2 regions of the Paenibacillus sp. GCM10023250 genome follow, and region 2 is predicted to be linked to the other one. Evidence: a T-box and tRNA genes for the amino acid it is inferred to sense, from the RefSeq annotation. Region 2 holds a T-box; the other holds one or more tRNA genes.
The links. The T-box of region 2 lies ahead of leuS (leucine--tRNA ligase). A T-box ahead of a tRNA ligase gene usually reads a tRNA of that ligase, here a tRNA-Leu.

Region 1: it has a tRNA-Leu gene. The T-box ahead of leuS (leucine--tRNA ligase) is inferred to sense a tRNA for this amino acid. The anticodon was not compared.

What each region holds. Positions count from the first base shown of each region.
Region 1 covers NZ_JBHSHY010000032.1:44,205-59,958, forward strand. The annotation lists gene ACFPB1_RS20600 (LacI family DNA-binding transcriptional regulator) at 1-172, opposite strand, end outside; gene ACFPB1_RS20605 (carbohydrate ABC transporter permease) at 221-1,048, opposite strand; gene ACFPB1_RS20610 (carbohydrate ABC transporter permease) at 1,067-1,951, opposite strand; gene ACFPB1_RS20615 (ABC transporter substrate-binding protein) at 2,057-3,346, opposite strand; gene ACFPB1_RS20620 (TetR/AcrR family transcriptional regulator) at 3,901-4,485, opposite strand; gene ACFPB1_RS20625 (alpha/beta fold hydrolase) at 4,490-5,344, opposite strand; gene ACFPB1_RS20630 (hypothetical protein) at 5,547-6,020, opposite strand; gene ACFPB1_RS20635 (ABC transporter ATP-binding protein) at 6,035-7,006, opposite strand; gene ACFPB1_RS20640 (ABC transporter ATP-binding protein) at 6,999-7,985, opposite strand; gene opp4C (oligopeptide ABC transporter permease) at 7,998-8,930, opposite strand; gene ACFPB1_RS20650 (ABC transporter permease) at 8,943-9,896, opposite strand; gene ACFPB1_RS20655 (ABC transporter substrate-binding protein) at 9,970-11,721, opposite strand; gene ACFPB1_RS20660 (ArsR/SmtB family transcription factor) at 12,090-12,845, opposite strand; gene ACFPB1_RS20665 (LexA family protein) at 13,169-13,450, opposite strand; tRNA gene ACFPB1_RS20670 (tRNA-Gly) at 13,652-13,722, opposite strand; tRNA gene ACFPB1_RS20675 (tRNA-Pro) at 13,738-13,814, opposite strand; tRNA gene ACFPB1_RS20680 (tRNA-Arg) at 13,819-13,895, opposite strand; tRNA gene ACFPB1_RS20685 (tRNA-Cys) at 13,906-13,979, opposite strand; tRNA gene ACFPB1_RS20690 (tRNA-Gly) at 13,987-14,061, opposite strand; tRNA gene ACFPB1_RS20695 (tRNA-Leu) at 14,065-14,151, opposite strand; tRNA gene ACFPB1_RS20700 (tRNA-Leu) at 14,166-14,251, opposite strand; tRNA gene ACFPB1_RS20705 (tRNA-Lys) at 14,266-14,338, opposite strand; tRNA gene ACFPB1_RS20710 (tRNA-Gln) at 14,346-14,420, opposite strand; tRNA gene ACFPB1_RS20715 (tRNA-Tyr) at 14,427-14,511, opposite strand; tRNA gene ACFPB1_RS20720 (tRNA-Thr) at 14,519-14,594, opposite strand; tRNA gene ACFPB1_RS20725 (tRNA-Phe) at 14,610-14,685, opposite strand; tRNA gene ACFPB1_RS20730 (tRNA-Asp) at 14,765-14,841, opposite strand; tRNA gene ACFPB1_RS20735 (tRNA-Met) at 14,881-14,957, opposite strand; tRNA gene ACFPB1_RS20740 (tRNA-Val) at 14,976-15,051, opposite strand; tRNA gene ACFPB1_RS20745 (tRNA-Glu) at 15,060-15,134, opposite strand; tRNA gene ACFPB1_RS20750 (tRNA-Ser) at 15,196-15,286, opposite strand; tRNA gene ACFPB1_RS20755 (tRNA-Asn) at 15,292-15,367, opposite strand; tRNA gene ACFPB1_RS20760 (tRNA-Ala) at 15,381-15,456, opposite strand; tRNA gene ACFPB1_RS20765 (tRNA-Ile) at 15,480-15,556, opposite strand; partial or broken rRNA gene ACFPB1_RS20770 (23S ribosomal RNA) at 15,671-15,754, opposite strand, start outside.
Region 2 covers NZ_JBHSHY010000025.1:25,278-41,031, forward strand. The annotation lists gene spoVAE (stage V sporulation protein AE) at 1-168, shown strand, start outside; gene ACFPB1_RS18495 (AAA family ATPase) at 322-1,278, shown strand; gene ACFPB1_RS18500 (DUF58 domain-containing protein) at 1,280-2,533, shown strand; gene ACFPB1_RS18505 (transglutaminase TgpA family protein) at 2,530-4,770, shown strand; gene ACFPB1_RS18510 (YqeG family HAD IIIA-type phosphatase) at 4,948-5,475, shown strand; gene yqeH (ribosome biogenesis GTPase YqeH) at 5,472-6,596, shown strand; gene ACFPB1_RS18520 (shikimate dehydrogenase) at 6,643-7,506, shown strand; gene yhbY (ribosome assembly RNA-binding protein YhbY) at 7,532-7,822, shown strand; gene nadD (nicotinate-nucleotide adenylyltransferase) at 7,879-8,469, shown strand; gene yqeK (bis(5'-nucleosyl)-tetraphosphatase (symmetrical) YqeK) at 8,456-9,031, shown strand; gene rsfS (ribosome silencing factor) at 9,028-9,375, shown strand; gene ACFPB1_RS18545 (S1 RNA-binding domain-containing protein) at 9,372-10,346, shown strand; gene ACFPB1_RS18550 (class I SAM-dependent DNA methyltransferase) at 10,357-11,103, shown strand; T-box leader at 11,189-11,425, shown strand; gene leuS (leucine--tRNA ligase) at 11,507-13,945, shown strand; gene comER (late competence protein ComER) at 13,998-14,837, opposite strand; gene ACFPB1_RS18565 (ComEA family DNA-binding protein) at 15,032-15,658, shown strand; gene ACFPB1_RS18570 (homocysteine synthase) at 15,726-15,754, shown strand, end outside.

The DNA of each region.
Region 1 (15,754 bases), on a different contig from region 2:
TCCGTACGAGGCTCCTGGCGATATGGCTGGGCGTATAGCCCAATTCGTCGATGGCCCGCTTAACCCGCTCTTTGAGGTCGTCCTTCACGTATTTCTCGCCGTTCAGCACCCGCGATACGGTCGTCACGGATACGCCTGCCTTCTTCGCCACATCCTTGATTTTCGGCGCCATGCGCTACCAAGCCTCCAATTCGTTCGCCATCCCATGCGCCGCGGCGCCTCAGCTCTTGACCGCGCCCTCCATGATGCCGGCAATGAATTGACGGCTGACGACAAGGAAGACGATGATCAGCGGCAGGGTCGCCATAAGCGTGCCGGTCATGACCATGGAATAATCTGCGGTATGAACTGATTTTAACTGCTGGAGCGCAATCATTAAAGTGAATTTGGACGTATCCGTCAAAACGATCAGCGGCCACAGGTAATCCTCCCATACGCCCATGAACGTCGTGATCGCGAGAAACGCGAGCGCTGGCCGCAAAATCGGAAGGGCGATGCGCCAGTATTGGCCGAACTTGCTGCAGCCGTCGATGCGCGCGGATTCCAGCAGCTCGGTATGAATGGCGAGCGCGTACTGGCGGATCCAGAAGATCCCGAACGCGGAGGCGATGCCCGGCACGATCAGCGCCTTGTAGCTGCCCACCCAGCCGAACGTCTTGATGATAATGAATTGGGGTACGAGCAGCATCTGTCCCGGGATCATCATCGTGGCGATCATGACGTAGAAGAGCCATTGGGAACCCGGGAACTTGAACTTGGCGAACGTAAACCCCGTTAACGAATTGAAGAACAGCTGCAGCGTCGTGCTGAGGAGCGCGATGAACAGCGTGTTGAACAAGGCGCGGTAAAAATTCATGTTGTCCAGCACGTGCTGGAAGTTGGTCGCGAAGTATCCGCCGAACGTGAGCTTCGGAGGGAACGCGAAGATGGCGCTCGTCTGGTTCGTCGACATCACGACGAGCCAATAAAACGGGAAGATCGACACCAGCACGCCGATGATCAGCACGGTGTGCAGCAAGATCTTTTTGGTTTGGTTTGCCTTGCCCATCTGGCTTTCACCTCGTTATCAATCGTCGTTTTTGTTGAAGACCTTCCAGTTGATGAGCGACAGGATGCCGATGATGACGAACAGCACCCACGACACGGCGGCCGCGTAACCGTAATTTTGGAACGTGAAGCCTTCGCGGAACATGTACAGCACCACGGTGTCCGTGCCCGGATACGGGGACTGCGTGCCCGCCAGCACCTGCGGCTCGGTGAAGATCTGGAAGCCGCCGATCGTCGACATCATGACGGAGAAGAGGATGATCGGCTTCAGCATTGGCAGGGTGATCCGCAGAAACGTCTGGGCCGTCGACGCGCCGTCGAGCTCGGCCGCTTCGTACAGGTCTTTCGGGATCCGCTGCAGTCCAGACAGATAAATGATGGCGTTGTAGCCCATGTACCGCCAGCAGATCATCGCCGCGATGACGACGCGGGAAGCGAACGGCGTGTTGAACCATTCGATGCGGGACAGCCCGATCTTCTCGAGCAGGAAGTTGATCAGTCCGTACTGGTTGCCGAACAAGGACTGGAATATGATAACGACTGCGACCATGGCCGTAATATTCGGTAAGAAATAAGCGATACGATAGAACCCTTTGAACCGTACGATGGACATATTGATGAGGAACGCGACGATCAGCGCGCAGATTAGCTGCGGTGCGTTGCCCATGATCCAGAGCGCGATGTTGTTCACGAGTGCGTTCCAGAACGTCGGATCCGTGAACAGGTAGGTGAAGTTGTCGAAGCCGACGTACTTCATCTCCCCGATGCCGTCCCATTTATGGCCGGCCAAATACACGGAGTAGAAAATCGGAAAAACGGAAAAGATCAGAAACAGGATATAAAATGGAGAAATAAACAGATACAACGCTCTGCTCTTGTAAATTTCTTTCAAAAGGCCTCCCATGCTATTCCTCCGTTACTTGGCTGGCGCGGGGAAGCGCCTGCGCCCTTCCCCGCCCCATCCGTTTTGAATGCCAAGCTTGGCTGCCTCCCGGTAGCCGCTGTCGGCTTAGTGGGACAGCTGTTTCTTGATTTTGTCCTGCGCGTCCTGCCACGATTTCTCGGGATCGCGCTTCTTGTCGACCGCGACGAGCGCGTCGGTGATAGCGGTGCTCACAACCATGTCGCGGGAATCGGTGTGCGCGATTTTGACGTCCTTCGCGGCGTCCGCGAATACGGGGCTCAGGTCTTGACCGCCGAAGAAATCGTTCTTGTTGACCATGTCCGGGCTGCTGTAGATTTCCGGCGTGGACGGGTAGTTGCCGAATTCCTTGTAGGCCGTTACCAGGTTTTCCGGGCTCACGAGGAATTGGATCACTTCATACGCTTCCTTCGGATACTTGGTCGAGCTCAGCGCGCCGAAGAACGAACCGCCTTGGTTGCCGACGTGGCCCGGCGGATGCGCGATGTTCCATTTGCCCTTCGTGTCCGGCGCCGCGCTCATCAGGTCGCCGACGGCCCACGAAGCGCCCGTGTACATGGCGATCTTGCCGTTGTTGATCGCGGCGTTCTGCTCGGAGCCATTGGAGTACGGGAATGTCAGGCCTTGCTGATAAGCCTTGACCGCCAGATCGTACGCCGCCTTGACGTGCGCCTGATCGCCGATGTAGTTGCCTTGCTCGTCGAAGTACGACTTGTCGCTTTGGCCCATGACCGTGTTGTAGACGTCGGCGATGTTGCCCGTCGTCGCGCCGGTCGCGTCCTTGAGCTTCTTCAGCAGGGCCAGGTAATCGTCCCACGTCTTCACTGCGCTGCTGACCGCGTCCGGCGTGTTCGGAATGCCTGCTTTCTCCAGCAGGTCGGTGCGGTAGTAGAGCACGACCGGCGCCACGTCGATCGGCAGGCCGATCAGGTACTTGTCGTCCGGCGTCGCGGCCATCTTCCATTTCCAGTCGAGGTACTTGGATTGGATATCCTTCGCGCCTTGGTCGTAGAGGTTCACGAATTTGTCTTTATACGCCAGCATCGAGGATACCCAGCTGTCCATCGCCACGATGTCCGGAGCGTCGCCGCCGCCGACGAGCGTCGCTTTCAACTTGGTGAAGTAATCGTCGCCGGACGGCAGCTTCTCCGCCTGCAGGTCGATGTTCGGAAACTTCGCTTTGGCCGCTTCGATCGTGGAATCGGATATCGCTCCGTTCCAGTACCACAGCTTCAGCGGGATTTTACCAGATGAAGCGCTTTCGCCTTGGTTGCCATTATTGGATGCCGTATTCGAACCGTTTTGGCCGCAAGCCGTCAGGACAAGCAGCACGCACGCCAGCAAGATGGCGGTCAAACCAAAGGACTTTCTTTTCATGGATTCGTTCCCCCAATTTTAAAAGAATGTAGTGCATTCACATAGGATGTCTGCATTCCGCTTCCTTCAAATCTTTCCTCAATCGAACCTTCCTATTCACCTGCCGGCTTGTTCTCCCGTCCAACCACCGCCCTTCAGTAATGATTCGGAACACGATATTCTGGTACCGATACCAGATCGTGAACAAAAAACATGGAATCGGTACCATATAGTAGGTCGATTTACTCTGGTATCGCTTCCATAACGTCGTGAATTTAGTATAATCGTATCCTTTTGTTTTGACAATCCCTATTTTTTCGTGTCGAAACGTCCCGTATGGACGCGGAATGTCCCGAATGCGCGCCATACCTGAAAACGCAGCGATTTCCAGCCGCTTTCGCGCCTTGCTCGCCGAACAGCTCACGGGCAGGCGCGCGGCTGGAAACCGGCTGCTGTTCTCGCCTCCATTCCGGCTTCCTCCGCCGGCCTTCCTTCATTGCGTAAATTAGTACAGAGCATGAATGATTGGTACATTACGTTCGGACCGAGCTTGCCGCTGCGGCGCGGGTGATCAATCATCTCTTTGCGACGTATCGCAGCAGCCACTCCGTTCGGGGAGTCGAATACCCGTTACCCAACACCATCACGCCGGAGAGGATCGCGAGATAGCCGGCGATCAATTCCTCCGCATCCCCGTCCGCGATTTCCCCCCTTTGTTGGCCTTCCTCGAATACGGGCAATAAACGTTTGACGTAGATATCCATCGGATGCTTTTGAATCAGCCGGCCGACCTCTTCGGGAACCTCTTCAAAATTCCGAGCCCGATGAAGCAGCATAAAATACGGAGCTCCGCTCGCATCGAGCATGCTTTCCGTCAGGAGTTTGATTTTTTCGATCGGCGGCACTGCTAATTGGATCAAACCGTCGATTTCCTTTAGCGATGTATCAACCGCTTCCTGGACCAGGGAGATAAACAGTTCTTCCTTCGTCTTGAAGTAATGATAAAACAGCCCGTGGCTCACACCTGCTTCCGCGGTAATCATGCTGATTTTCGTACCCGGTAATCCGTGCCGGGCAAAAACTTTGACCGCGGCCGCCGTAAGCTGTCGTTTGCGTTCTTCGTAAATGAGTTGAAGCTGCTCTTCCTTTAAGCGCGGCATATCATCAGACTCCTTCAGAGTTAAGGAAAAAGTTGGCGAGCATCCTCGCTATTCGATCAGGCGCGCCTTCATTTTCGAGTCCAAAATGGTCCAGACCATGCACGGTCTCCACTTTAGATCGGCTGATCGTGCGATGTAACGCCTTCATCGTTTCTTTCGTGGACTCCGGGCTCTTGCCCCCTTGAATCACCAACACGTCCGCATGGATGCTGTTGTAATGCAAGTATGAAGAAGCGAGCCGCTGCACCTCACGGTGCTCCTGCAAATTTTGCGGCAGCAATCGAGAGATTTTGCTCCACTTTTCGCCGCGAACCATGATCCTCAATATCCATTTTGCGTACCAATCGGGCATCCGAGTCAGCGGGGTCTGGCCCATTCCTTTCACGAAATGCGCAAAAGCTCCGCGCCGATCGTTCCTCAGCAGCGCCTGCTCATAGAGGCGCATCCAAGCATCGTCCATAGGGTGAATCAGAACACCTGGTTCATACACGCCTACTTTGGCGATGGATGGGTCCAGTCTGGCCGCTTCCAGCGACACAAGCCCTCCATAGCTGTGTCCGATCAAATAGTCGGCGCCTGTCGCTTCCCTTATGGCTTGAACGTCCTCGCACTCTTTATTTATAGCATACTCCGGGCCTTGAGGACCGCTCAACCCCCTGCCTCTTCGATCGATGAGGTGAAGGGTAAAGGTTCGGGAGAGCGCGATCGCCAGGCGGCTGTAATCGTCAGCATCTCGTAATGCGCCATGCACAAGAATGATTCCCGGGCCCTCGCCAATTGATTTATAGCCAATTCGCGTCCGATCGATCGATATTACCTCGCCGTGCCGAAACAAGCCCTGTTGGTTATCCGTCGACATCGCTCTTCATCCTTTTTTTATTTGATTGACTTAATCAGTCAATAAAATAATAGGATGGGATCGACTATTTGTCAATGGCTTCGGCCGCGGTGCTTCGCGGCGGCGGCGCCCCGATGCCGGCTCGTTAGCCGCCTGCGCACAGCACAAATAGGCTGCGGCAGTCCGCCCCTCGGCAAACTGCTGCAGCCTATTAGCCTTGCTTCTATGGCATCATCGCAATCGCGACCGTCCGCTTCGGCTCCGTATCCGGCGCTCCGCTCCCGCCGGTCCGAGCGGCCTGCGCTTCCGCTTCCGCGGCATCCGCGGGGATGAACGCCCAATACGCCGGTACCATGCTCCGCAGCAGCGCCAGCTCGGAATCCGCCAGCCGGAGCCCCTCGATCCGCTCGCCCGTGAAGCGGTAATCCGTCTCCTCGCGCTTGCGGAACTTGATCTCGAGCAGGCTCTTGAGACCGCCGATCGTAAGGAACGAGAACCGGTAACCTTCACGCACCGCCGTCTCTACGTTCGCCCAGTGTTCCTCGGCATACGTCAGCAGCCGTTCCCACGTCGGCTTGGGATCGATCCGCGCCGCAAGCTCCTCCTTGCTGCCGTGCCGGAGCAGCTCCAGCGTCTCGTCCGCCGAGAAGCCGCGCGCGATGATCCGTTCCAGCTGCAGCGCGTACAGCTGGGGCATAATGACGCGGCCGCTCATACGAGATGGCAGGCGACCTTATGGCCGCTGCCCACCTCCCGGAATTGCGGCACTTCCTCGCGGCAGCGTGGAACCGCGAACGGGCAGCGCGTGTGGAACTTACAGCCGGACGGCGGGTTCGCCGGATTCGGCAGCTCGCCGCTCAGCACGATCCGCTCGCGCTTCAGCTTCGGAATCGGTACCGGCACGGCCGACAGCAGCGCCTTCGTGTACGGATGAAGCGGATTGCGGAACAGCTCGTCGCGGGAAGCTGTCTCCATCATCGAGCCGAGATACATGACGCCGATATGCGAGCACAGATGCTCGACGACGCTAAGGTCGTGGGAGATGAACAGGTACGTCAGTCCCTGCTTCTCCTGCATGCCGCGGAACAGATTAATGATCTGCGCCTGAATCGATACGTCGAGCGCGGAGACCGGCTCGTCGGCGATGATCAGGTCCGGATTCAGCACCAGCGCGCGGGCGATGCCGATCCGCTGCCGCTGGCCGCCGGAGAATTCGTGCGGGAACCGGCCGTAGTGGTACGAAGACAGCCCGCAGGCGGTCAGCACGTCCATCACGCGGTCCCGAACTTCGGCCGGCGACGCCAGGCCGTGGTCGAGCAGCGCTTCGCCGATGGCGTCGCCGATGCGCACGCGCGGATTGAGCGAGCTGTACGGATCCTGGAAGATCAACTGCATCTTCGGCCGCAGGCGGCGCAGCTCATCCGGCGGCAGATCGAACAAGTCGATGCCGTCGAACCGCACTTCGCCGTCCGTCTTCTCGTTCAAGCGGAGGATCGTGCGGCCGACCGTGCTTTTGCCGCTTCCCGATTCTCCGACGAGGCCGAATGTTTCGCCCTTGTTGATGGTAAAGCTAATATCGTCGACCGCCTTGACCTGGCCGACCGTCCGGCCGAGCAGTCCGGCCTTGATCGGAAAATATTTTTTCAGTCGGCTCACTTCAAGCAGCGCTTGCGCCTCAGCCATGCGCGATCGCCTCCTTCTCGTACAGCCAGCAAGCCACATGCTGGCCATTGCCGACGTCCTTCAGCGCGGGCTGCTTCGTCCGGCAAATCTCCATGCAGTGCGCGCACCGGTCGTGGAAATAGCAGGACGGCGTCAGCTCGAGCGGATTCGGCACCTGGCCCGGAATGGAATAGAGCTCTTCCTGGCGCTGGTTGATGATCGGCTTCGATTTCAGCAAGCCTTGCGTGTACGGATGCTGCGGATTTTCGAACAGGGCCACGACCTCGCCCTCCTCGACGACTTTGCCGGCATACATGACCACGACGTAATCCGCCATTTCGGCCACGACACCGAGATCATGCGTGATGAGCAGGATCGACATGCCCGATTCTTCCTTGAAGCGGCGCAGCATGTCCAGGATTTGCGCCTGGATCGTCACGTCGAGCGCCGTCGTCGGCTCGTCGGCGATGAGCAGCTTCGGATCGCATGAGATGGCGATGGCGATCATGATCCGCTGCAGCATGCCCCCGCTGAGCTCGTGCGGATACGAATCCGCGATCTGCTCCGCGCGGGAGATGCCGACTTCGCCGATCAGCTCGATCGCCCGCTTGCGCGCCGCTTTTTTGCTCATTTTCCGGTGGGTCATGAGCGGCTCCATCAACTGCTCGCCGATCTTCAGCACCGGATTCAGGGACGTCATCGGCTCTTGGAAAATCATCGCGATCTCGTTGCCGCGGATGGCGCGCAGTTCGCTGCGGCTCAATTGCAGCAGATCTTCGCCGCCAAAGTCGATGCGGCCGCCGGCGACCCGGCCTGCCGGGCCTTCGACGAGACCCATGACCGACATCGCCGTGATGCTTTTGCCGCTGCCCGACTCGCCTACGATGCAGACGATTTCGCCCGGACGGACCCGGAGGCTAACGTCGTCCACGGCCCGCACAACGCCCTCTTCGGTATGGAAATGCGTGCTGAGATGCTCGATCTCAAGTACGTTATTCATGCTCGCGTGCACCTACCTTTTTTGCTTGGGATCCAGCACGTCCCGCAGTCCGTCGCCGAAGATGTTGATGGCGATGACGGTCGCGAAGATCGAGAATCCCGGCGGAATCCAGAGCCACGGATGGTTCTGGAAATCGATCATATTGTTCGCCGCGTCGATCATGTTGCCCCACGTCGGCGTCGGCGCCATGACACCGAGTCCGAAATAGCTCAGCACCGATTCGCTCAGAATGGCGCCGCCGATATTGAGCGTGGCGATGACGATGATCAAGGGCACCAGATTGGGCAGCAGATGGTTGAACAGCTTCCGGCGGTCGCGCAGTCCAAGGACCACGGTCGCCTGCATATATTCCCGTTCCCGCAGACTGAGCATCTGGCCGCGAATCATCCGGGCAAGCCCCGGCCAGCCGACGATGCTCAGCATCAGCATGACGATGTACATCCGGTAATCCGTCGGCACCTTCCATTCCGACAGCAGCGCGCCGAAGATGAACAGCAACGGCAGGCTTGGAATTGTCAGCAGCAGGTCGGCGAGCCGCATGATGAGCTGATCGACGACGCCGCGGTAATACCCGGCGATGACGCCGAGCAGCGTGCCGACGAACACCGACAGCACCATCGACGCCATGCCGACGGTCAGCGAGATGCGCCCCGCCTGCAGGACGCGCGTCAGCACGTCGCGGCCGAGCGCGTCGGTGCCGAGCCAGTGCTTCAAGCTCGGCGCCTTGTTCATGAACGCCATGTTGATTTTGTTATCCGTATACGGCGAGAACAGCGGGCCGATGAAGCAGGCCAGGAACATGAACGCCACGACGGCGAGCCCGAGCATGGCCAGCTTGTTCTTGCGCAGCCGGGACAGCGACTGCCGCCACAGCGAAGCGTGCGCGGTTCTGCGCGCGGGCGCGGCCTTCGCCGTTCCCGTGCCTTCTGCGTGAATCGTTGACATCCTCGTGCCCTCCTACAACCGGACCCGCGGATCGGCGACGCGGTACAAAATGTCCGAAATGAACGTGCCGATGACGGTCAGTATGGCGATAAACAGCGTGAATCCCATCAGCAGCGGGTAATCCCGCAGCGTGAAGGACTGCATATAGAGTTGGCCGATGCCCGGCCAGTTGAAAATTTTCTCGATGATCAGCGACCCGCCGAACAGCCCCGGAAGCTCGAAGCCGACCAAGGTAATCGCCGGCAGCAGGGCGTTGCGCAGGGCGTGCGTGAACAGCACCTTGCGCTCCTTCAGCCCTTTGGCGCGGGCCGTGCGGATATAATCTTGTTTGATGACTTCGATCATGTTGCTGCGGAAATACCGCGTCAGCGACCCGACGCCGAGCAGCGTCATGACCATGACCGGCAAGGTCATGTGATGAATGACTTCCTTAACGTACGCCATGCCCGTCGCGTTGCTTCCCGTCGTCAGCATCCCGCCCGGCGGCAGCCACTTCCAGTCGACGGCCAATATCTTGATGAGAAACAAGCCGATGAAGAACGACGGGATCGACATCGCGGCGAAGAGTCCCACCATGACGATGGTATCGAACCACGAATACTGCTTGTAGGCGGCGATGACGCCGACGACAGTCGCGATCAGCCACGTCAGGAACGTCGAGACGACCGCAAGCAGGAATGAATTCCAGATGTACTGGTTGAACAGTGTAAGCACCGGCTTCTGCTGCGCCAGCGAATAACCGAAGTCGCCGTGGAAGGCGTTCTTCATCCAGAGCAGGTACCGCTCGATCACGGGCTTATTCAGGCCGTAAATCTCCCGCAGCTCCGCTTTGCGTTCCGGCGTCAGCTTGATGTTCCCCGTGATGAAATCGCCCGGCGTCAAGGCATACAGGCAGAAGATCAAGAAGGAAGCCGCGAACAAAATGATGACCATATACAAAATCCGCTTTGTAATGTACGTGCTCATAGTCGACTCCTTAACCTGCGATTCCCCGCCCGGTCGCCGGGCAGGGAATCGCGTTTCGTCGTTTCGTCTTGCGTTATTGGCCGAGCGTCCAGTTCGGCAGGCTCGAGGACAGACCGTTGAACGGGCTGACGCTCAGGTTTTGAATGCGGCCGTTATAAGCGTACACGCTCTGTTTGTAGCTCGTGAAGATAATCGGCAGCTGGTCGTTGAGGTATTGGAACAGCTCTTTGTATACGGCTTTACGCTCCTCGATGTTCGAGGTCGCCAAGCCTTTATCGTACAGCTCCTTAAACTTCGCGTCGCTGTAGCCCGGAATTTCGCCGTCGATGAATTGCACCAGACCGTCCGCAGGATCCGTCAGGAGCGGAGTCGAGAACGTAGCGAAATCGTAATCGCCGCCTTCAACCTTGGAGACGAGAGCGTTGAAGTCCGCGAAGACCTCCGGCTCGAACTTGATGCCGAGCGCTTCGTAGTCCTGCTTCGCCACGGCGATGAAGATATCCGTAGCCGGGCTCTTGGAGCCCAGGTAATGGATCGTCAGCGCTTTGCCGTCCTTCTCGCGGATGCCGCCCGAGCCGACCTTCCAGCCCGCTTGGTCCAGCAGTTCCTTTGCTTTGTCCGGATCGTACTTGTACGGGTTAATGCCGTCATCCGTGTAGGCCCAGGACGTCGGGGACGCCGGAATATTGGCGACTTTGCCAGCGCCTTGGTTCGCGTCCACATAGATGCTTTGGCGGTCGAGACCGTACGTGAGCGCCTGGCGGACCAGCTTATCCTGCAGCGCAGGGTGCTTAAGGTTCAGCTGGATGTAGCCGTAATTGCTCGGTGTGTACGGCAAGATGTTCACGAAGCCGAGCGCCTTCAGCTTATCAAGGTTTTCCTTCGTGGCGCTGAACGAAGCGTAGTCGACTTCGCCCGTCTCCAGATACTGCCATGTGTCGCCTTCAGACGTTTTATAGATGAAGTGCTCCGTCTTCGGCTTGCCGGCATAATAGTTCTCGTTCGCGACCATCCGCACTTCCTGGCCCGGAATGAACTTTTCCAGCTTGTACGGACCGTTGCCGAGCGGGCTGCCGCTGAGCTTCTTCATGTAGCCCAGGTCGCCTTGCTTGTAGTCCTTGCCGTAGTACGCTTTGGACAGGACATCCGAGCCGAGCATCGTCAGCGCGCTGGCGTTCGGCTTCTCGAGCGTGACGGAAATCGTCTGCGGATCGATGACTTTGATGCCGGAGATGCTCGTCGCTTTGCCTGCCTTATAATCTTCGCCGCCTTTTACGAGCAGCGCGTTTACTTGGGAGTCGCCATCATACGATTTGTCGTACAGGATCGTCCACGTGAACGCGACATCGTCAGCCGTGAGCGGCGAGCCGTCGCTGAATTTCAGATCTTTGCGCAGGTGATACGTGTACGTCAGGTTATCCGCGGACACGTCCCATTTCTCCGCCAGGCCCGGTACCGGAAGACCTTTGTCATCCACGGTCACGAGCGGCGTATAGAGCAGCGACGAGACGTTGCCGTCGTATCCGCTCTGCTGGAAGTACGGCGTGAACGCGCCGCTTGGATCGGTCAAGCCGACGATGATCGTGTCCGTGCGCTTCTTCGCCGTATCCGGGAGCTTGGACATGTCGGACGCTTTAAACGTGCCCGAAGCATCGGCTGCGGCATCCGGCGCGGTCGTGTTGGACGAATTGCCAGCCGCGGCTTGGTTGGTGTTGCTCGCGCCGTTGTTGGCGGTACCGGCGTTGTTTGCGTTATTGCCGCAAGCGGCCAGCAAAATGGCGCTCGCGAGAATGGCAGTGGACAGAGTAACGATTCTTTTCTTCATGACGACCTCCTGAAAGTAACAGCTATTTATGAGTGCCGATTAATTCCGATTAAATCACTCAGCATTGTTGTTGGTTTTATTATAGGTACGTTTTGCGGTTCTGTAAATAGAGAACTTAAAAATAATTCTTTCCACAAAGAAAACATGCAAAGTTCGCCATATCCGAGACGCGTTTCCTTTGCAGAAATGCACAAAAAAACCATGTCCACACCGTCCGTACAGCACCGTGGGGAATGGTTTTTCCGATGTCTAGGTTGACAGTCGTCTCGCGCCGCGGCATCTCGCGCGGGAGCCGCACGAGGTGCCCGAGACTTGCGAAATGCTGGCGAAATTCTTTTTTGATTCCAGGAAGCCGCCTGGCCGGCTGTTTACCCTTGCTCGATGTAGTCCATGATTTTGCGATGCACTTGGGCGAGCGCGCTGCTTCGCAGGCTGTACGCGGTCAGCGTCTCGCCCTCGAAATGCGCCGTCAGCATGCCGGCATGGCGCAGCTTCGTCACATGGTCGTGCGTGATGCCCTTCGACAGCTCCAGATGGCGCACGATCTCGATGAACGAGCGCGGCCCCTGATGCAGAAATCGCAATATTTTAAGCCGGCTCTTCTCCGCCACGCTCCGGATCATGCGGTATTCGTGCGGCGAGAGGAAATCCTCGTCGTCCACGTAGACTCTGGCGGCATAGTGGCAGATCGTTACATGACCGAAATGGCTGATGACGTTGAATGGCTGAAAATGATACTGCGGCATGAGCACGACCTGCTCCAGTCCTTCCAGCGGCTCGAAAAACAGTCCGTTGGCCGTCTCATCGATGAAGGCCGTCGGGTCCGCCGAAGGAAGCGCTTGCTTGCGGCTGCACGCCTCGTCCCGCAGCCGCTCGACGATCGCCCCGTCGAGATGCCGAAAATAATGCTCGTCCCACAGCTCGAACAGCTTGGCGGTCCGATCGCGGAACGCCGCCATATTAGCGGGAAACTGATTGGCATAAGGCGACATCAATTCATACAGGTCCCCGGCGGTCATGCCTCTAAGCCATGCCGCGAATTCCGTGGCATTCTTGCTCGGGCTCAGATACACGAGCAGGTACGTCAGCTTCCAGGCCGCATCAATGTCGGTGGTGTTCAGCATTTCCGCCAGCTCCGGCTCTAGCCGCCCGCCGACCTCCTTTGGCCACGATGGGGACAGATCGAGTTTCTTATGCGATTTCCGGCAAATGTAGGCATGCAAGCTGCCAATCACTTCATATAGCGGTGTGAATCGAATGTCCAGACTGTATGGCATGGCCGCACACCCCTCTCTGCCCTATATTATAGCGCGCGTTCTGCGATCTGTCCCACTTCGAATTTTCCCGAGCCTCTCCATTCCCGGCTTGTCGTCCATCTTCCTCGATACGGGGGAAGCATAACGGTCGAGTTGGGCACAGACCTTCGCGCTCTTAATAATAGATGTCGTTAAGGAGCACGGTATATGTATTCGGCCCGTTCTTCGGCCAATCGTTCGAGGTATGCAGACTTGACGAACTCGGCTCGCAGCACGCGAAGCGAACGGCTCTCGCTCGGCTCCCAATGCAGGATCCCTTCCTGCCGCAACCGCAGCAGATGCGGCTCCAAGGTCGCGAAGCTCCGCAAGCCGACAAAATTCCGCACTTCGTCGACGGTCGGCGGAAACCCTTGCTTGGCGCTGAAATTTAGGATCGAATAGGCGATTTCCAAACATTTTCTGGATAAGCTCATTATCGACGCTCCTTCACATGGGAACATATGTTCTCATTTTAGATCGAAGCATCCCAAAGTTCAAGCATTATTTTACCCAATGAAGCTGCCAATTTCTGATGCTCGCTCCAGCAATCCTCATTTAACTCCATAAGCAACTGCCGTGTATACAAAAAACCTCTTATCCGAGGAGATAAAAGGCTTCTACGCGTCATATAGGAAAGCGGGTGATGGGAATCGAACCCACGCCATCAGCTTGGGAAGCTGAAGTTCTACCATTGAACTACACCCGCAATGGAAAAAAAAGATGGTCGGGATGACACGATTCGAACATGCGACCCCCTGGTCCCAAACCAGGTGCTCTACCAAGCTGAGCTACATCCCGTAAATGGCGTGCCCTAAGAGATTCGAACTCCTGACCTTTTGATTCGTAGTCAAACGCTCTATCCAGCTGAGCTAAGGGCACAAAACAATTGTGGAGGCGCCACCCAGATTCGAACTGGGGGTCAAGCTTTTGCAGAGCTATGCCTTACCACTTGGCTATGGCGCCAAAAAAATGGAGCGGAAGACGGGAATCGAACCCGCGACCCTCGCCTTGGCAAGGCGATGCTCTACCGCTGAGCCACTTCCGCAGATGGTGCGGTCAAGAGGACTTGAACCTCCACGGCTGTTACACCACTAGAACCTGAATCTAGCGCGTCTGCCAATTCCGCCATGACCGCATGTGAAGATGAAATGGTGCGGTTGAAGGGACTCGAACCCTTACGCCCGGTGGGCACTACCCCCTCAAGATAGCGTGTCTGCCAATTCCACCACAACCGCGTATTCAATAAAAGTGAGCCATGTAGGACTCGAACCTACGACACCCTGATTAAAAGTCAGGTGCTCTACCAACTGAGCTAATGGCTCATGACGATGGCTGGGGATCTAGGATTCGAACCTAGGCATGACGGAGTCAAAGTCCGTTGCCTTACCGCTTGGCTAATCCCCAATGAAATGGTGGAGGATGATGGATTCGAACCACCGAACCTGGAAGGAAGAGATTTACAGTCTCCCGCGTTTGGCCACTTCGCTAATCCTCCAAATAAATGGTGCCGGCGAGAGGACTTGAACCCCCAACCTACTGATTACAAGTCAGTTGCTCTACCAATTGAGCTACACCGGCAGATGATGTCGTTCATGGTGGCTCGGGACGGAATCGAACCGCCGACACGAGGATTTTCAGTCCTCTGCTCTACCAACTGAGCTACCGAGCCAAGCTATTCCCGATTCGTGCCTCTGCTCTTCGGACGATTGTTCGGATGTCCGGAGACAACGCACGATACAGAGTGAAAATGGCGGAGCCGACGGGATTCGAACCCGCGGTCTCCTGCGTGACAGGCAGGCATGTTAGGCCTCTACACCACGGCTCCACACTTAAATAATGGCATCGGCGAAATGCCGATCTTAATTGGTTGCGGGGGCAGGATTTGAACCTGCGGCCTTCGGGTTATGAGCCCGACGAGCTACCGAGCTGCTCCACCCCGCGATAATGTAAAATTGTTCATGGTGGAGGCTGAGGGGATCGAACCCCCGACCCTCTGCTTGTAAGGCAGATGCTCTCCCAGCTGAGCTAAGCCTCCATGAAAGATGGTGACCCGTAGGGGACTCGAACCCCTGTTACCTCCGTGAAAGGGAGGTGTCTTAACCACTTGACCAACGGGCCGTATGAATAGGTATACCCGATATGTAATCGGAATGACGCAGCCTCGCCTCAAAGGGAAGCATGGCGGAGAGCGAGGGATTCGAACCCTCGATACGCGGTTAACGTATACACGATTTCCAATCGTGCTCCTTCGACCACTCGGACAGCTCTCCACAGATGGCTCCCCGAACAGGACTCGAACCTGTGACAACTCGATTAACAGTCGAGTGCTCTACCAACTGAGCTATCAGGGAATAGATCGCATCATGGTGGAGCCAAGCGGGATCGAACCGCTGACCTCCTGCTTGCAAGGCAGGCGCTCTCCCAGCTGAGCTATGGCCCCGTATGTTACCCGGAAAGGGAGGTTGGTTGGCCTTAGTGGACTCGAACCACCGACCTCACCCTTATCAGGGGTGCGCTCTAACCAGCTGAGCTAAAGGCCAATAAAAAACCCACTCAGAAGTGGGTGTATCTTCAGTTGAAGAAAGAAACACCTTGAAAACCGGATACGATGATATGCAATTCAACATCAGCTGGTCGTCTCAGGTATGAGACATTAGGATAAGCCCTCGACCGATTAGTATTCGTCAGCTCCACGCGTTGCCACGCTTCCACCTCGAACCTATCAACCTCGTCGTCTT
Region 2 (15,754 bases):
CCGATCACGAGCTTCGGCAACTCGCTCGTGCACGGGGCGCTGACGGAGCTGCACCGCGACGGGTGGATCGGGATCATCACCGGCATCTTCGACATCACGAGCGCGGGCATCTCCGCGGCGATCATTTTCTCGTTCCTGGCGGCGATCGCCGTCCGGCCGAAGGGATAACGAACCGGATAAAACGGCGAAATTGGAGGTTCCTGTGGGAATCTCCAATTTTTTTTGGCGCTGCGGCGGCTGTACGGCGCTCCCATAATTCTGTAAAATAATAGGACTGGCATTTGCACTCATGTTCCAGCACTTTTTCCGGGAGGAATGTTCATGGAGACTCGTACAGCGGAATACCGGTTAAGCAATGAAATCCGCCGCAATCTGGAAAGCTGCATCCTGGGAAAACAAACCGAAATCGAACGCCTGCTCACGGCGCTTCTGGCCGGCGGCCACGTGCTGATCGAGGACGTTCCGGGAACGGGCAAGACCCAGCTCGTGAAAGCGCTCGCGCGCACCATCGGCGGCCAGTTCCGCCGCATCCAATGCAATCCCGACCTTCTTCCCTCGGACATCACGGGGGTTTCGATCTATCATCCCAAGAATGAAACATTCCTCTTCCGCCCTGGCCCCATCATGGCGAACCTGGTGCTCGTCGACGAGATCAACCGCGCCACCACGAAGACGCAGTCCGCGCTGCTGGAGGCGATGGAGGAGCGGCACGTCACGGTCGACGGCGATACGTACGGCCTGCCGGTGCCCTTCACGATGATCGCGACGCAGAACCCGATCGAGTTCGACGGCACGTATACGCTGCCGGAAGCGCAGCTGGACCGGTTCATGATGAAAATCTCGCTCGGTTACCCGGACGCGGCGACGGAGCGCCAGATGATCGTCTCGCCGAACGCCACCTCGCCCGCCGAGCTGCTGGAGCCCGTCGCGACCGCCGCGCAGGTCGCCCTTATGATGGAGGACGTCAAGCGGGTACACCTCGACAACGCCGTGGCCGATTATATCGTCCGCATCGTGCGGGGCACGCGCGAGCATGCCGGCGTTCAGCTCGGGGCGAGCCCGCGGGCGGCGATCTCGCTGACCGCCGCGGCCAGGGCTTGCGCCTATCTGCAGGAGCGCGACTACGTCATTCCGGACGACGTCAAGCTGCTGGCGTCGCCGGTGCTTGCGCACCGGATCATTTTGCTGACGGAGTCCCATATGAACGGCTTGACGACGGAGGACGTCGTGCAGGCGGTCGTCCGCGAGACGAGCGTGCCCACGCGCATGGAGCGCTGATATGCTGACCGCGAAAGCAACGATGTTCCGGTGGCGGCTGCTCGGCTTTCTGTACGTCACCTCCTTGCTGTTCGTGCTCTTTCAAGGCGGCAAGACGTCGCTCATGCTCTTCTGCATCTTCAACGTGCTGCTCGTCTATCTCGTGTTCGGCCGCTGGAGCGGCATCGCCCAGGTGACGGGGGAGCGGCGGCTGCTCGGCGGGACGAGCGCGCCCGGCGACCAGCCGCTCGTCGCGGGCGCGCGGGTCGAAGTGAACCTCGACGTCCAAATTCCCGGCTTCTGGCCGATACCGTACGTGCTCGTCCGCGACCGGCTGATCGCCCAGAACGGCAACGCCGTCCCGTTCGAAGCGTCGTTCGTGCCGAATTACCGCCGGGCGGGAACGATTCATTACACGACGCCTCCGCTGGAGCGGGGCGTCTACCGGTTCGAGGCTACGGAATGCTCCACGCGCGACATCTTCGGGCTGTTCGAGCATACGGGGACGTTCGAGTCGTCCGTGCCGTTCAGCGTCTATCCGCGCACGGCGGCCATCCGCGAATGGCGGCAGATGAAGTATGGTTCGAAAGGACCGTTCTCCACCTCCGCGTCGCGCTCCTCGTCGAAAGAAACGACGCAGATCAACGGCGTCCGCGAATATATATATGGCGACCGGCTGTCCCGCATCCATTGGAGCGCGACGGCCAAAACCGGCCAATGGAAATCCAAGGAGTTCGAGCGGGAGTCACTGCCGCGCATGATCGTCATGCTGGACCGCTGCTTCGGGGTGTACGAGCAGCCGGAGCAATTCGAGCTCGCGGTATCCGCCGCGGCTTCGCTGCTCGACTTCGGCTTCCGCCGCTCCACGGCGGTCGGGCTCATCTCGGTCGGCGCCAAGCATGAAGGCTACGCGCCGCAAGCCTCCGCCGACCAGCGCGAGCTCATGCTGAAGCATCTCGTGCGCGTGCAGGCGGACGGCGACCAGCCGCTGTACCGGGCGGTCCGCCAGTCGGGCGCGCTCGCGGCGGCGGGTTCCATCGTCATCATCGTCAGCCCGCAATCGGGCGAGGAAACCGTGCGCGCGATGGAATGGCTGAACCGGACCGGCGCGGTGCCGGTCCTGATCCATCTGAAGCGGCCGGACGAGGAACGTGCCAAGGTCAGCGACATCCGGGCGGGCGAATGGCTGCGGCTGCTGCGCCGAAGCGGCTTCGCCGTGTACCAGGTCGGCAAGCTGCAGGAGCTGCCCGAGGCGCTGGAAGGAGGCCGGCCATGACGACGATTCGACGCGCGGTCGTCCGTTGGCTCGCGGACGATCTGTACCGCAAGGCGTCCGCTTGCTTCGCGGCGCTTCTGATTTATCAATGGATCCGCTGCCTGGGTGATTACTGGTGGAGCGAGACGTTCGCGATCGTGAACGGCATGCTGCTCGTCGCGGCACTGGCGAACGTCTTCGTCCCGTCCAAGACGCTGTCGGTCGGGGTGCAGCTGATCGCGCTCGCCGGGCTCAATCTGGCGTATTCCGATTTTCAATGGATGCCGTTCGAAGGCAGCCGCCGGTCCCTGGGGGATTGGTCCTACTGGTTCGGCCATCAATTCGAGCAGCTGTCGCCGTTCATCTGGATCAGCCTCGGCATCCTGGCCGTCTTCCACGTCATTATGCTGCTTCGCCGCAGGCGGAGCTATATATTGCTGCTGACCGGAGCGGCGGTGCTGTCGCTCGCGGCGGCGGATTCGGTCCTGACGCCGATCTACCTCTGGGAGGAGATCGCATGGATCGTGTTTATCGCCCTCGGCTGGCTGGTGGCGAGCCATTTCGCCGGCTTCAAGCGGCGCCATCCGGACAACTGGGAGCAGCTGCTCGAGTATCCGCTCAGCCTATTCCTGCCGATTCTGCTGATCCTGACGCTCGTCATGGCGGCCGGCTTGTTCGTGCCGACGGTGAAGCCGGTGCTGACCGATCCGTATACGGCATGGAAGGAATCGCGCGGCGAGACGGTGCCGTCGTTCGTCGGCGACAAGGCGATCACGGTCGCCGCCTCCAAGAACGACGCCGATACGCGCTCCGGCTACAGCCGCAACGACAGCATGCTCGGCGGCGGGTTCACGTTCGACTACACTCCCGTCATGGAAGTGACGACGAATCTCAAAAGCTATTGGCGCGGCGAGACGCGCGCGCTGTACAACGGCACCGGCTGGCTGGAATCGCCGGAAGAGCGTGCCGAAGACCAGCAGCCGAACGTCGGCGGCGGCGAGGCGCTGAAGGCGAACGGCCTTCCGGCGTCCACGAAGACGGAAACCGTCGAGCAGTCGATCACGATGGTCCGCAAGGACAAGTTTCCCGTGCTGTTCGGCGCGGGGCCGATCGCGAAGGTCACGTCGATCAACGGCAGCGCGGACGGCTTCCCGGCGCTGAACTGGCTGCCGGACTCCTGGGAGCTGCGGCTGCCCCGGTCGTCGTCGGCGAGCTACCCCAAGACGTACGAGCTGCAATCGAACGTGCCGATCCTGGACGAGAAGGCGCTGCGCGCCGGCGCCGCAGCGGAGACGGGTTCCGGCTTGAGCGAGATTTACCTGCAGCTGCCGAAGGAGCTGCCGGACCGCGTCAAGACGCTGGCACGGGACCTGACCCGGAACGCGGCAACGCCGTACGACAAGGTGCTGGCGCTCATCAGCTACCTGCAGACGAATTACGCGTACACGAACACGCCCGATTTGAGCTTGAAATCCAGCAAGGATTTCGTCGACGCGTTCTTATTTGAGATGAAGGAAGGCTACTGCGATTATTTCTCCACGAGCCTGGCGGTCATGACGCGCTCTCTCGGCATCCCGGCCCGCTGGGTGAAAGGCTATTCGTCCGGCAGCATGCCGGGCAACCCGAGCCTCGAACAGCTGCAGGGCATGCCGGGCGGCCCGCCGATCGATCCGGACGGGCCGGGCACGTACACCGTCCGGAACGCCGACGCTCATTCCTGGGTCGAGGTGTACTTTAACGGCTACGGCTGGCTGCCCTTCGAGGCGACGCCGGGCTTCTCGTACCCGTACGCGATGCCCGAGGACGAGCCGGCGGCCGTCACGCCGGTCGAGCCGGCGGACACGGGCAGCACGGACGCCGCGCCCGCCGAGGAAGACGGCGGATTCTCCGTGAAGCCGTGGATGTTCTGGGCGGCGGCCGGCCTGCTGGCGCTCGCGCTCGCGGCGTACGGCTGCCGCGCCTTCCCGGCGCTGCTCCGCCGTTACCGGGGCGCCGGGGATTCCGTCAACGCGCGCATCGTCTACGAGACGAACCGGCTGATCCGGCACTGCCGCAAGAAGGGCCTCGAGGTGCAGAAGAATGAGACGGTCCGCGAGACGATGAGCCGCTGGTCGACCCGCCTGACCTCGCTGCAGCCGCAGTTCAAGGCTGTGCAGCAGGCGTTCGAGAACGCGATGTACAGCAGCCGGCAGTTGACCGAGGAGGAGGCGGAGCGCGCATCGGCATCGATGAAGCAGATCCGCGAGCACTTGGGCTGACCGGGCAGCGCAGAGCCGGCGAAGGCGCATCACCGCCTTCCCGGCTTTTTTGCAACAAATTCGCAACTTATGGTATAGTTTGCGTGATAGCAATGACAGGGCTGGTCGTAACCATGTGCTGATTTATGAATGCACGCAGGCGTACGGCTCGCCTATGCAACCGAGGGAGTCGAATCTATGTTCGAACGGCTGTTGCCGCAAATGCGCGTCAATACCATCTATGATATTAATTTGCATGTTTTGAAGGAGCAGGGCATCCGCGGCATCATCACCGATCTCGATAACACGCTCGTCGGGGCCAAGGTGCCGCTCGCGACGCCGCAGCTCGTCAAATGGCTGGACGACGTGCGCGGCCTCGGCTTCAAGGTCGTCATCGTCTCGAACAATAGCGAGACGCGCGTGTCCAAGTTCGCGAAGCCGCTCAACATTCCGTTCGTGCACGCCGCGCGCAAGCCGGCGAACGCCGCGTTCGTCCGGGCGCTTCGGGAGATCGGCCTGGAAGCGGGACAGACGGCCGTCATCGGCGATCAGATGATGACCGACGTGCTCGGCGGCCGCCGCATGGGCTTGTTCACGATCCTGGTCCGTCCGATCGCGCCGGAAGACGAAGGCATCATGACCCGGTTTAACCGGATGCTCGAGAAGATCGCCCTGTCCCGGCTGCGGAAGAAAGGGCTATGGCCCGAGGAGGAACGGAATTCATGATCAATCGTCAAGAAACGGGCGCGAAGTCGTGCGCGGGCTGCGGCGCGAAGCTGCAGACGGCGTCGGCGGACATGCCCGGTTACATCCCGGAGGCGGCGCTGGCCAAAGAACCGCCCGTCTGCCAGCGGTGCTTCCGGATCAAAAATTACAATGACGCGGCTTCGGTCGCGGTCGATAACGACGAGTTTTTGCGGCTGCTCGGCAGCATTGCCGGGACGAACAGCCTCGTCGTCCATATCGTCGACCTGTTCGACTTCGAGGGCAGCCTCATATCCGGCCTGCAGCGGTTCGTGGGCAATAACCCCGTGCTGCTCGTCGTGAACAAGATCGACCTGCTGCCGAAGGGGATCAACCCGAACCGGCTGCTCAACTGGGCGCAGAAGCAGACGAAGGCCGAAGGCCTGAAGGTCGTCGATATCGTGCTCTGCTCCGCCAAGCGCAACATCGGCTTCGAGCGCGTCATCGAGTCGATCGGCCGCCACCGCGTCGACCGCGACGTCTACGTCGTCGGCGCGACCAACGTCGGCAAGTCGACGCTGATCAACCGGCTGATCCGCGACTACAGCGACCTCGAGCGGGAGCTGACGGTGTCGCGCTACCCCGGCACGACGCTCGACGCGGTCCATATTCCGCTCGACGACGGCAAGGAAATCATCGACACGCCGGGCATCGTCTACAAGCACCGTATGACGGAGCTCGTCCCGCGGAGCGTGCTCGGCGCGCTGCTGCCCGACAAGCCGATCAAGCAGCTCGTTTACCAGCTGAACGCCGGTCAGACGCTGTTCTTCGGGGCGCTTGCCCGCTTCGATTTCGTCGAAGGCGACCGCCAGTCGTTCTCGATTTACGCCTCCAACGCGCTGCAGGTGCACCGGACGAAGCTGGAGCGTGCGGACGAGCTGTTCGCGAACCATAAGGGCGAGCTGCTGGCGCCGCCGTCGCGGGAAGAGCTCGAAGAGATGCCCGCTTGGACGCGGCACCGCATGAACATCCGCCGGGGAACCGACACCGACATCTTCGTCTCGGGTCTGGGGTGGATTCACGTGAACGGGGGGGCCGGCGCCATCGTGGACATCCATGCGCCCAAGGGCGTCCGGGTGCTGACCCGCGACGCGCTGATCTAGAGCGGCCGGCCCATTCGCAAGCTTGACGGGGAGAGTGAACGAAAGCATGGGCAACACGGTTGACAGCCAGACGACGCTGTATTGCGTCATCGGCGATCCGATCCGGCACTCCAAGTCGCCGGTCATGATGAACCGCGCCTTCCGGGAATGCGGCATCAACGGCATTTATACGGCGTTCCATATCACGGCCGACCGGCTGGCCGAATTCATGGCGGGCGTCCGGGCAATGGGAATCCGCGGCGTGAACGTTACGATTCCGCATAAGCTCGACGTCATGCCGCTGCTCGAGGACCTGCACGAGAGCGCGCGGGCGATCGGCGCGGTGAACACGATCGTGAACGACGGCGGCCGGCTGACCGGCTATAATACCGACGGCATCGGCTACGTCCGTTCGCTCAAGGAGGAGGTCCGCTCCGACCTGACGGGAGCCCGCGTGCTCATCGTCGGCGCCGGCGGCGCGACGCGCGGCATTCTGTACGCGCTGGCCCGCGAAGGCGTGGCGTCGGTCACGATCGCGAACCGCACCGTCGCCCGCGCCGAGGAGCTGGCGGACGCGTTCCGCGGCCTCGTGCCGGACATCCGCGCGATCGGCCAGGACGAGCTGCGCGGCGCGTGCGCGGAGAGCGACATCGTCATCAACACGACCTCGCTCGGCATGCATCCGAACGTGGAGGCGTCGCCGCTGGACAGCGCGTGGCTCCGGCCGGGCGCCGTCGCGAGCGACCTGATCTACAATCCGCTGACGACGCGCTTCCTAGCGGAGGCGAAGGAACGGGGCTGCCTGATCCACGGCGGCCTCGGCATGTTTATTTACCAAGGCGCTTACGCCTTCGAATATTGGACGGGACGGCCCGCGCCGGCCGCCGCGATGCGCGAGACGGTGCTCGAGGCGCTCCGGTCCAAAAGCTAATTTGACGAGAGAAGGAACCCGAAGCATGTTGACAGGCAAGCAGAAACGGCATTTGCGCGCGCTCGCGCACCATTTGAATCCGATTTTCCAAGTCGGCAAGTCCGGCATGAACGAGAATTTGATCCGCCACATCGAGGAAGCGATCGAAGTCCGCGAGCTGATCAAAGTAAACGTGCTCAACAACAGCACGGAAGACCCGAAGGAAGTGGGCGAGTGGGTGGCCGCGGAATCGGGCTCCGAGCTCGTGCAGGTCATCGGCAAGACGATCGTCCTCTACAAGGAATCGAAGGATCATAAAACGATCGAGCTCCCGTAACGAACCGGGCTCGGCGCCCGACAGGGCGAGAATACGAAAGGAGCTGCGGGCAGTTGATGAAAGTGGGATTCATGGGCGGCACGTTCGACCCTATCCATTACGGGCACTTGCTTGCCGCGGAAACCGCCAGGGAAGCCTGCGGGCTGGACGAGGTATGGTTCGTGCCGTCGGGGCATCCGCCTCTGAAAGAGCACGGGCCGGTCGCGGACGGCGATTCCAGGCTGGAGATGGTCTACCGGGCCATCGATTTCCAGCCGTATTTTCGGGCGATGAACCTGGAGCTGGAACGGGAAGGCACGAGCTATACGGTCGATACGATCCAGGCGCTCGCCGGGCAGTACCCCGGACGGGCCTTCAGCATCATCATCGGCGCGGACCGGGTGAACGATCTGGCGCAATGGCACGACATCGACGCGCTGGCGCAGCTGGCATCCTTCATCGGCGTGACGCGCGCCGGCGAGACGCTGGAGCTGGACCGGCTGCCGGCCTCGATCGCGGACAAGCTGACCGTCGTCGAAATGCCGCGGATTGACATTTCCTCCACGGCGATCCGGGAACGGGCCGCGGCGGGACGCTCCATCCGGTTCCTGGTGCCGGATAAGGTCCATTCGTTCATACGGAGGAACGGACTCTATGACGCGCGATGAGATGATGGCGGCCGTCAAGGCCGAGATGCCGGAGCGCCGCTGGACGCACACGCTCGGTGTCATGGCGACGTCAATCGTGCTGGCCGAACGGTTCGGGGGCGATCCTGAGCGGGCAGAGCGGGCGGCGATTCTCCACGATGTGGCGAAGTATTGGCCGACGGCGCGGATGGAAACGATAATTCGAGAGCAGCGGATGCCGGAAGAGCTGCTGCGGTACGATAAAGAGCTGTGGCATGCCCCGGTCGGCGCATTCGTCGCACAGCGGGATTACGGCATCGGCGACCCCGAGATTCTGGACGCGATCCGTTACCATACGTCGGGCCGCGAGGGCATGACGCTGATGGACAAGATCGTCTGCCTGGCCGACTACATGGAACCGGGCCGGGAGTTTCCCGGCGTGGCGCACATCCGGGAGCTGGCCGAGCATAGTCTGGAGCAGGCGCTGATTGCCGGCTTCGATTCGACGATTGCGTATTTGCTGCAGCAGGGGAAGCGGATCTTTCCGCTGACCGTCGCGGCGCGCAATGATTTGATTTTACGACTACGGGAGGCTGAAGAATGACATTGAGTTCGGAAGGGCTGCTGCAGGCAGTGGTTGCGGCGGCGGAGGACAAAAAAGCGCATAACATCGTCGCGCTCGACTTGAAAAACATCTCGCTCATCGCGGATTACTTCGTCATCTGCCACGGAAATTCGGACGTGCAGGTGCAGGCCATTACGACGGAGATCCGCAAGCAGGCGGAAGCGCGCGGCGCGCGCGTGCGCGGCATCGAAGGCGCGGACGCCGGCAGATGGGTGCTCGTGGATATCGGCGACGTCATCGTGCATATTTTCCATCGGGACGAGCGCGAGTATTACAGCATCGAACGGCTGTGGTCCGACGCGAAGGTCGTGGAATTCGCATGAGTCTCGTAGCCGGCACGACGATGAAGCTGAAGCTTGCGCGGGAAGTGTCGCCCTACGGCTACTTCATGACGGACGGCGAGAACGAAGTGCTGATGCATTATACGGAGCTCGTCGGCCATCGTCCGCAAATCGGGCAATTTTACGACGTGTTCCTCTTCTACGATTCCGAGGACCGTCTCGCCGCCACGATGAAGAAGCCGCTCATTCGCCTCGGCGAAGTGGCGCGGCTCGCGGTGGCTGACATTCATCCGCGCATCGGCGCTTTTCTCGAGATGGGGCTTGGCCGCCAACTGCTGCTGCCGCTGTCGGAGCAGCCGGAACTGAAGGAGCTGCGTCCGCAGCGCGGCGACGAGGTGCACGTCATTCTCGCGCATGACAAGATCGGCCGGCTGGTCGCGAAGGTCGCGTTCGAGGAGGAGCTCGCGGAGCTGGCGTTCCGGGCGCCGACGTCCTGGCAGAACACGTGGGTGGAAGGCTGGGTTACGAAGACGCTGAAGATCGGCTCGTTCGTCATGATCGACGGCGGGGTGCTCGGCTTCGGTGCGTTCGGCTTCATCCCGTCGGGCGACCGGACAAGGCTGCTCCGGCTCGGGGAGCGGGTGAAGGCGCGGGTGACGTTCGTCCGCGAGGACGGGCGCGTGAACCTGTCGATGAACCAGCGCAAGGAAGTCGGCCGTCTCGAGGATTCCGACCGGATCCTGGCGTTCATGAAGGCGCGCCCGAACGGAGCGATGCCGTATTCGGACGAGACGAGCGCGGACATCATCAAGCAGAAGTTCGGCATTAGCAAAAGCGCGTTCAAGCGGGCGCTCGGGAAGCTGATGCGCGACGGCCTCGTCGCGCAGGATGGCAGCTGGACGAAGCTGACCGAAGCGGACGCGGCAGGCGGGCGCGGCGAAGCGCCGGACGGCGACGCGAAGCATGCGGCCGGGATGGCCGATACGGCCGCGAAGCCGGGCTCGCAGGAGTAGGAGGCCGACGATGGAAGCGTATACGCAATTCGCCTCCGTGTACGACCGGCTCATGGCGGACATGCCGTATCCGCGGTGGCTCGCGTTCGCGGACGCCTGCTGGCGGCGGTACGGGAAGCCGTCGACCGTGGTCGACCTGGGCTGCGGCACGGGCAGCATCGCTCTTCCGCTCGCGCGGGCGGGCTATACGGTATACGGGATTGACTTATCGTCCGACATGCTGGCGATCGCCCGGTGCAAGCAGGACGAGGCTGCCGGCAGCGGTACGACTGTCTGGCTGCGGCAGGACATGACGGAATGGGACATCGGCCGGCCGGCCGACAGCGTCGTTTCCTTTTGCGACTGCCTCAATTATTTGACGGAGGACGACGACGTGCTGGACGCGTTCCAGGCGACGTACCGCGGGCTCAAGCCGGGCGGCGTCTTCCTGTTCGATGTCCACGCGCCGCGGACGCTGGCGCGCTATGCGGAGGAGCAGCCGTTCGTGCTGGACGAGCCGGATATCGCCTACATCTGGACGAGCGAGCTGGACGAGGACCGGATGGAGATCGAGCATCGGCTGACGATATTCGCGGAGCGGTCCGGCGGCGCGTACGCGCGGATCGAGGAAGTGCACGTGCAGCGCGCGTACGACGCGGAATGGCTTCGGGAAGCGCTGTTGGCGACGGGGTTCTCCCGGGTCGATGTGTATGCGGATTTCGAGCTGGAGCCGCCGGATAGCGACACGGAACGATTGTTTTTCGCCGCGGTGAAGTGAATCTTGTCCGATCTTGGTTGGATTGGGCGCTTCCTGCCTTGACAGGGGCGGGGCGGTTTCATTATAATTGAAGTAACCATCTTTTTGTAAGGCGTTGAAGAGGAGCAGTAGCTTGGGACGCGTTAGGTCAAGAGAGCCGGCGGGTGGTGGAAGCCGGACCAGCGCGAAGCGAACTCGCCTCGGAGCCGCATGCGGACCGGATCTCGGATTCGGGAAGGCATGCCGTTTCGCCCGCGTTAAGGGTCACGAGTGAACGGCGGTAAAGCATATCCGTCCGTTAACTAGGGTGGTACCACGGGAGCGCAATCCTCTCGTCCCTAGCGACAATCGCTGGGGGCGGGAGGTTTTTTTATTGCCGCTTGCGCGGTAGGCGCAGGCCATAGAACAGGGAGGCACACGAATCATGACGCAGGAACGCCAGGAACAGCAGGGGTACAACCCGCTTGTCATCGAGCCGAAATGGCAGAAGCACTGGGACGAAAATAAAACGTTCAAAACGACCGAGGATCCGGCCAAGCCGAAATTTTACGCGCTGGACATGTTCCCGTACCCGTCGGGGGCGGGACTTCACGTCGGCCATCCGGAGGGCTATACGGCCACGGATATCGTATCCCGGTATAAGCGGATGCGCGGCTACAACGTCCTTCACCCGATGGGCTGGGACGCGTTCGGCCTGCCGGCGGAGCAGCACGCGCTCGACACGGGCGAGCACCCGCGCGAGATCACGGTCAAGAACATCAATAATTTCCGGCGCCAGATCAAGTCGCTCGGCTTCTCGTACGACTGGGACCGCGAATTCAGTACGACGGATCCGGAGTATTACAAATGGACGCAGTGGATCTTCATCCAGCTGTACAAGAAGGGCCTCGCGTACGTCGCGGAAGTGCCGGTGAACTGGTGCCCGGCGCTCGGCACGGTGCTCGCGAACGAAGAGGTCATCAACGGCCTCAGCGAACGCGGCAACCATCCGGTCATCCGCAAGCCGATGCGCCAATGGGTGTTGAAGATCACGGAATACGCGGAGCGCTTGCTCGAGGATTTGGAGGAGCTCGACTGGACGGAGAGCATCAAGGACATGCAGCGCAACTGGATCGGCAAGTCCAAGGGCGCGGAAGTGACGTTCGCGATCGACGGCCATGACGCTTCGCTCGCCGTGTTCACGACCCGTCCGGATACGCTGTTCGGCGCGACGTACTGCGTGCTCGCACCGGAGCACGAGCTCGTGGCAGCGATCACCTCGCCGGAGCAGTCGGCGGCGGTCAAGGACTATCAGGAGACGGCCGCGCGCAAGAGCGATCTGGAGCGCACGGATTTGGCGAAGGACAAAACCGGCGTGTTCACGGGCGCTTACGCGATCAACCCGATCAACGGCGAGCGCGTGCCGGTCTGGATCGCCGATTACGTGCTGGCCGGTTACGGCACGGGCGCGATCATGGCGGTTCCGGGCCATGACGAGCGCGACTGGGAGTTTGCGCAGCAGTTCGGCCTGCCGATCGTGGAAGTGGTACAGGGCGGCGACGTCGAGCAGGCCGCCTTCGCCGGTGACGGACCGCACGTCAATTCTGGGTTCCTGAACGGACTCGGCACCGAAGAAGCGATTCCGAAGGCCATCGCGTGGCTGGAAGCGGAAGGCAAGGGACAAGGCAAGGTGACGTACCGTCTTCGCGACTGGCTCTTCAGCCGCCAGCGGTATTGGGGCGAACCGATTCCGATTCTCCATCTGGAGGACGGCACGATGAAGCCGGTGCCGGAAGATCAGCTGCCGCTGCTGCTGCCGGACGTCGACCAGATCAAGCCGTCGGGCACGGGCGAATCGCCGCTCGCGAACGTGACGGAGTGGGTCGAGACGGTCGATCCCGAGACGGGCATGCGCGCGCGCCGCGAGACGAACACGATGCCGCAGTGGGCGGGCAGCTGCTGGTACTACCTGCGCTTCATCGATCCGCGCAACGACCAGGAGCTGTGTTCGAAGGAGAAGCAGCAGGAATGGCTGCCGGTCGACCTCTACATCGGCGGTGCGGAGCACGCGGTGCTTCACCTGCTCTATGCCCGCTTCTGGCATAAGGTGCTGTACGATATCGGCGTGGTCGATACGAAGGAGCCGTTCCACAAGCTGGTCAACCAAGGGATGATTCTCGGCACGAACAACGAGAAGATGTCCAAATCGCGCGGCAACGTGATCAACCCGGACGACATCGTGAACGTATACGGCGCGGACACGCTGCGCATGTACGAAATGTTCATGGGCCCGCTGGAAGCGACGAAGCCGTGGAATACGAACGGCGTGGAAGGCATGTACCGCTTCCTCGGCCGTGTATGGCGCTTGTTCGTCGGCGAGAACGGCGAGCTGAGCGAGAAGATCGGCGGCGGTTCCTCCGACGCGTTCAAACGGACGTGGCACCGTACCGTGAAGAAGGTGACGGACGACTACGAAAACCTGCGCTTCAACACGGCGATCAGCCAGTTGATGATCTTCGTCAACGATGCGTACAAGGCAGACTCGCTGCCGCGCGAGGCGATGGAGCATTTCGTGCAGATGCTGTCCCCGCTCGCGCCGCACATCGCCGAGGAGCTGTGGTCGAAGCTCGGCCGCGAAGACGCGCTGACGTACGCGGCATGGCCGTCGTACGACGAAGCGTGGACGGTCGATCAGGAGATCGAAATCGTCGTGCAGGTGAACGGCAAGATCGTCGACCGCCTCTCCATCGCGGCCGATACGGACGAAGCGGAGATGGAGCGGATCGCGAAGGCGTCGGACAAAGTGGCCGAAGCCATCGCGGGCAAGACGGTCCGCAAGCTGATCGTGGTCAAAGGCAAGCTCGTCAATATCGTCGCAGGCTAATCCCCTGCGAGTACAAAAAAGAGGTGAACGACCTCTTAACGCAAAGCATGCGTTAAGGGCCGTTCACCTCTTTGCCGTATAAACTGTCGGCGACGCGCTCCAAATCTTCATGATACTTGGCGTGCGTCGCCCGGATGACCCGGTTGAACACGCCGTCGAGCTCGCGGTTCAGCAGCGCGAGCGCCTGCGCCGTGATGCCGCCCGGCACGACAACCCTGGCCTGCAGCTCCTCCGGCGACATGCCGCCCGAGGTCAGCAGCTGCCCCGTGCCGAGCAGCATTTCGCTCGCGATGAGCCGGGCCTGCTCGCGCGGAATGCCGGTCTCCTCGGCCGCCGCGTCGATGAACCGCTGCAGCAGGCAGGACATGATCGCGGGTCCGATGCTGGACAGATCCGAGACGATGCGCGTATGCGACTCGTCGATGTGAAGCGGTTCGCTGATATAAGACAGCAGGCCGTTCAGCCGGGCGATGTCGGCTTCGGTCATCCGGCTGCCGTACATGCAGAGCGAGGCGCCGCTGCACACGTAATTGGTGATGCTGGGAATGACCTTGGCCACCTTGCAGGGCAGGGCGTCCTCCAGCTGGTCCAGCAGGACGGGGCTCGTGATCGATACGATCAGCTGGCTCGCCTGCATGTGTTCGCGTATGCCGTCGAGCACCGTTTTGTATTCCATCGGCTTGACGCACAGGAACACGATGTCCTTGCCGGTCACGGCATCGCGGTTGAGGGGGACGGCCTGCAAGCCGGGGTGTCGGTCGGCGAGGCAGGCTGCTTTCGCGAATGTTCGATTGCTGGCCGTGATTTGCGATGGTTTGAGTGCGCCCGATCCGATGAACGCATCGATCAGCAGGCTGCCCATGCTTCCAATCCCGATAAACCCGACATTCATTGCAATCCCTCCCATGCGCCCGCCTTTCGTTGGCGCAGCTTCAACAGACGTTTGGTGGCCGTATGGCCCGACGAACGCTTCGGATGGGCAATTCGGCCCGGAACGAAGATGCTCTTACTACACTATGCGCGCGGGCAAGGCCGACATGACCGATTATCATAAAAAGATCGCAGAACGACGAAGGGGAGATCCACATGACGAAACGAGCAATAGGGCAGCACCGGCGGCGCGGCGGGTGGTGGGCCGCCGCGCTGTGCGCCGCCGCATCCGTCGCGCTCATCGCGGCGGCGCTGATGCAGCGCGACGCGTCCGCGCGGCCGCCGCAATGGACCGCGATGAACGCGCAGGCGGACGAAGCGCTCGACGCGCTCGAAGCCGGCAAGGCGGATGCGCCGGGCCATGGCGGCGGCAAGGCAGCCGGGACCGACTCGGGCGCGAAGGGCGGGGGAACGAACGCGGCCGGAGCGGATGCAAGCGCAGGGGCTGGCGGGACGGGCGCCGGCATGCCGGCGCCCGGCGGCGCGGAAGCCGGCATAACCGGCGGGAATCCCGGGACGGCAGCGCCGAACAAGAGCGCGGCCGATGCCGGCGCATTCTCCGGCTCCGGCGCCGTGTCGGCCGATGGCAAAGTCGATATCAACCGCGCGACGCCGGAGGAGCTCGACGAGCTGCCGGGGATCGGGGCGGCGAAGGCGAAGGGGATCGCCGACGACCGCGAGCGCAACGGGCCGTTCAAGAGTGCGGACGACCTGCTTCGGGTCAAAGGCATTGGTCCGAAACTACTAGAAAAGATGAAGTCTTTCATTGTTCTGCAGCCATGATTGTGCGACAATGGTAGAGAACGGGATCTTTGCCATCCCGTCCAATCAGGCGAGGAGGAAATGTCTAATGTCCGAACAACGAAAGCTTTCTATCGA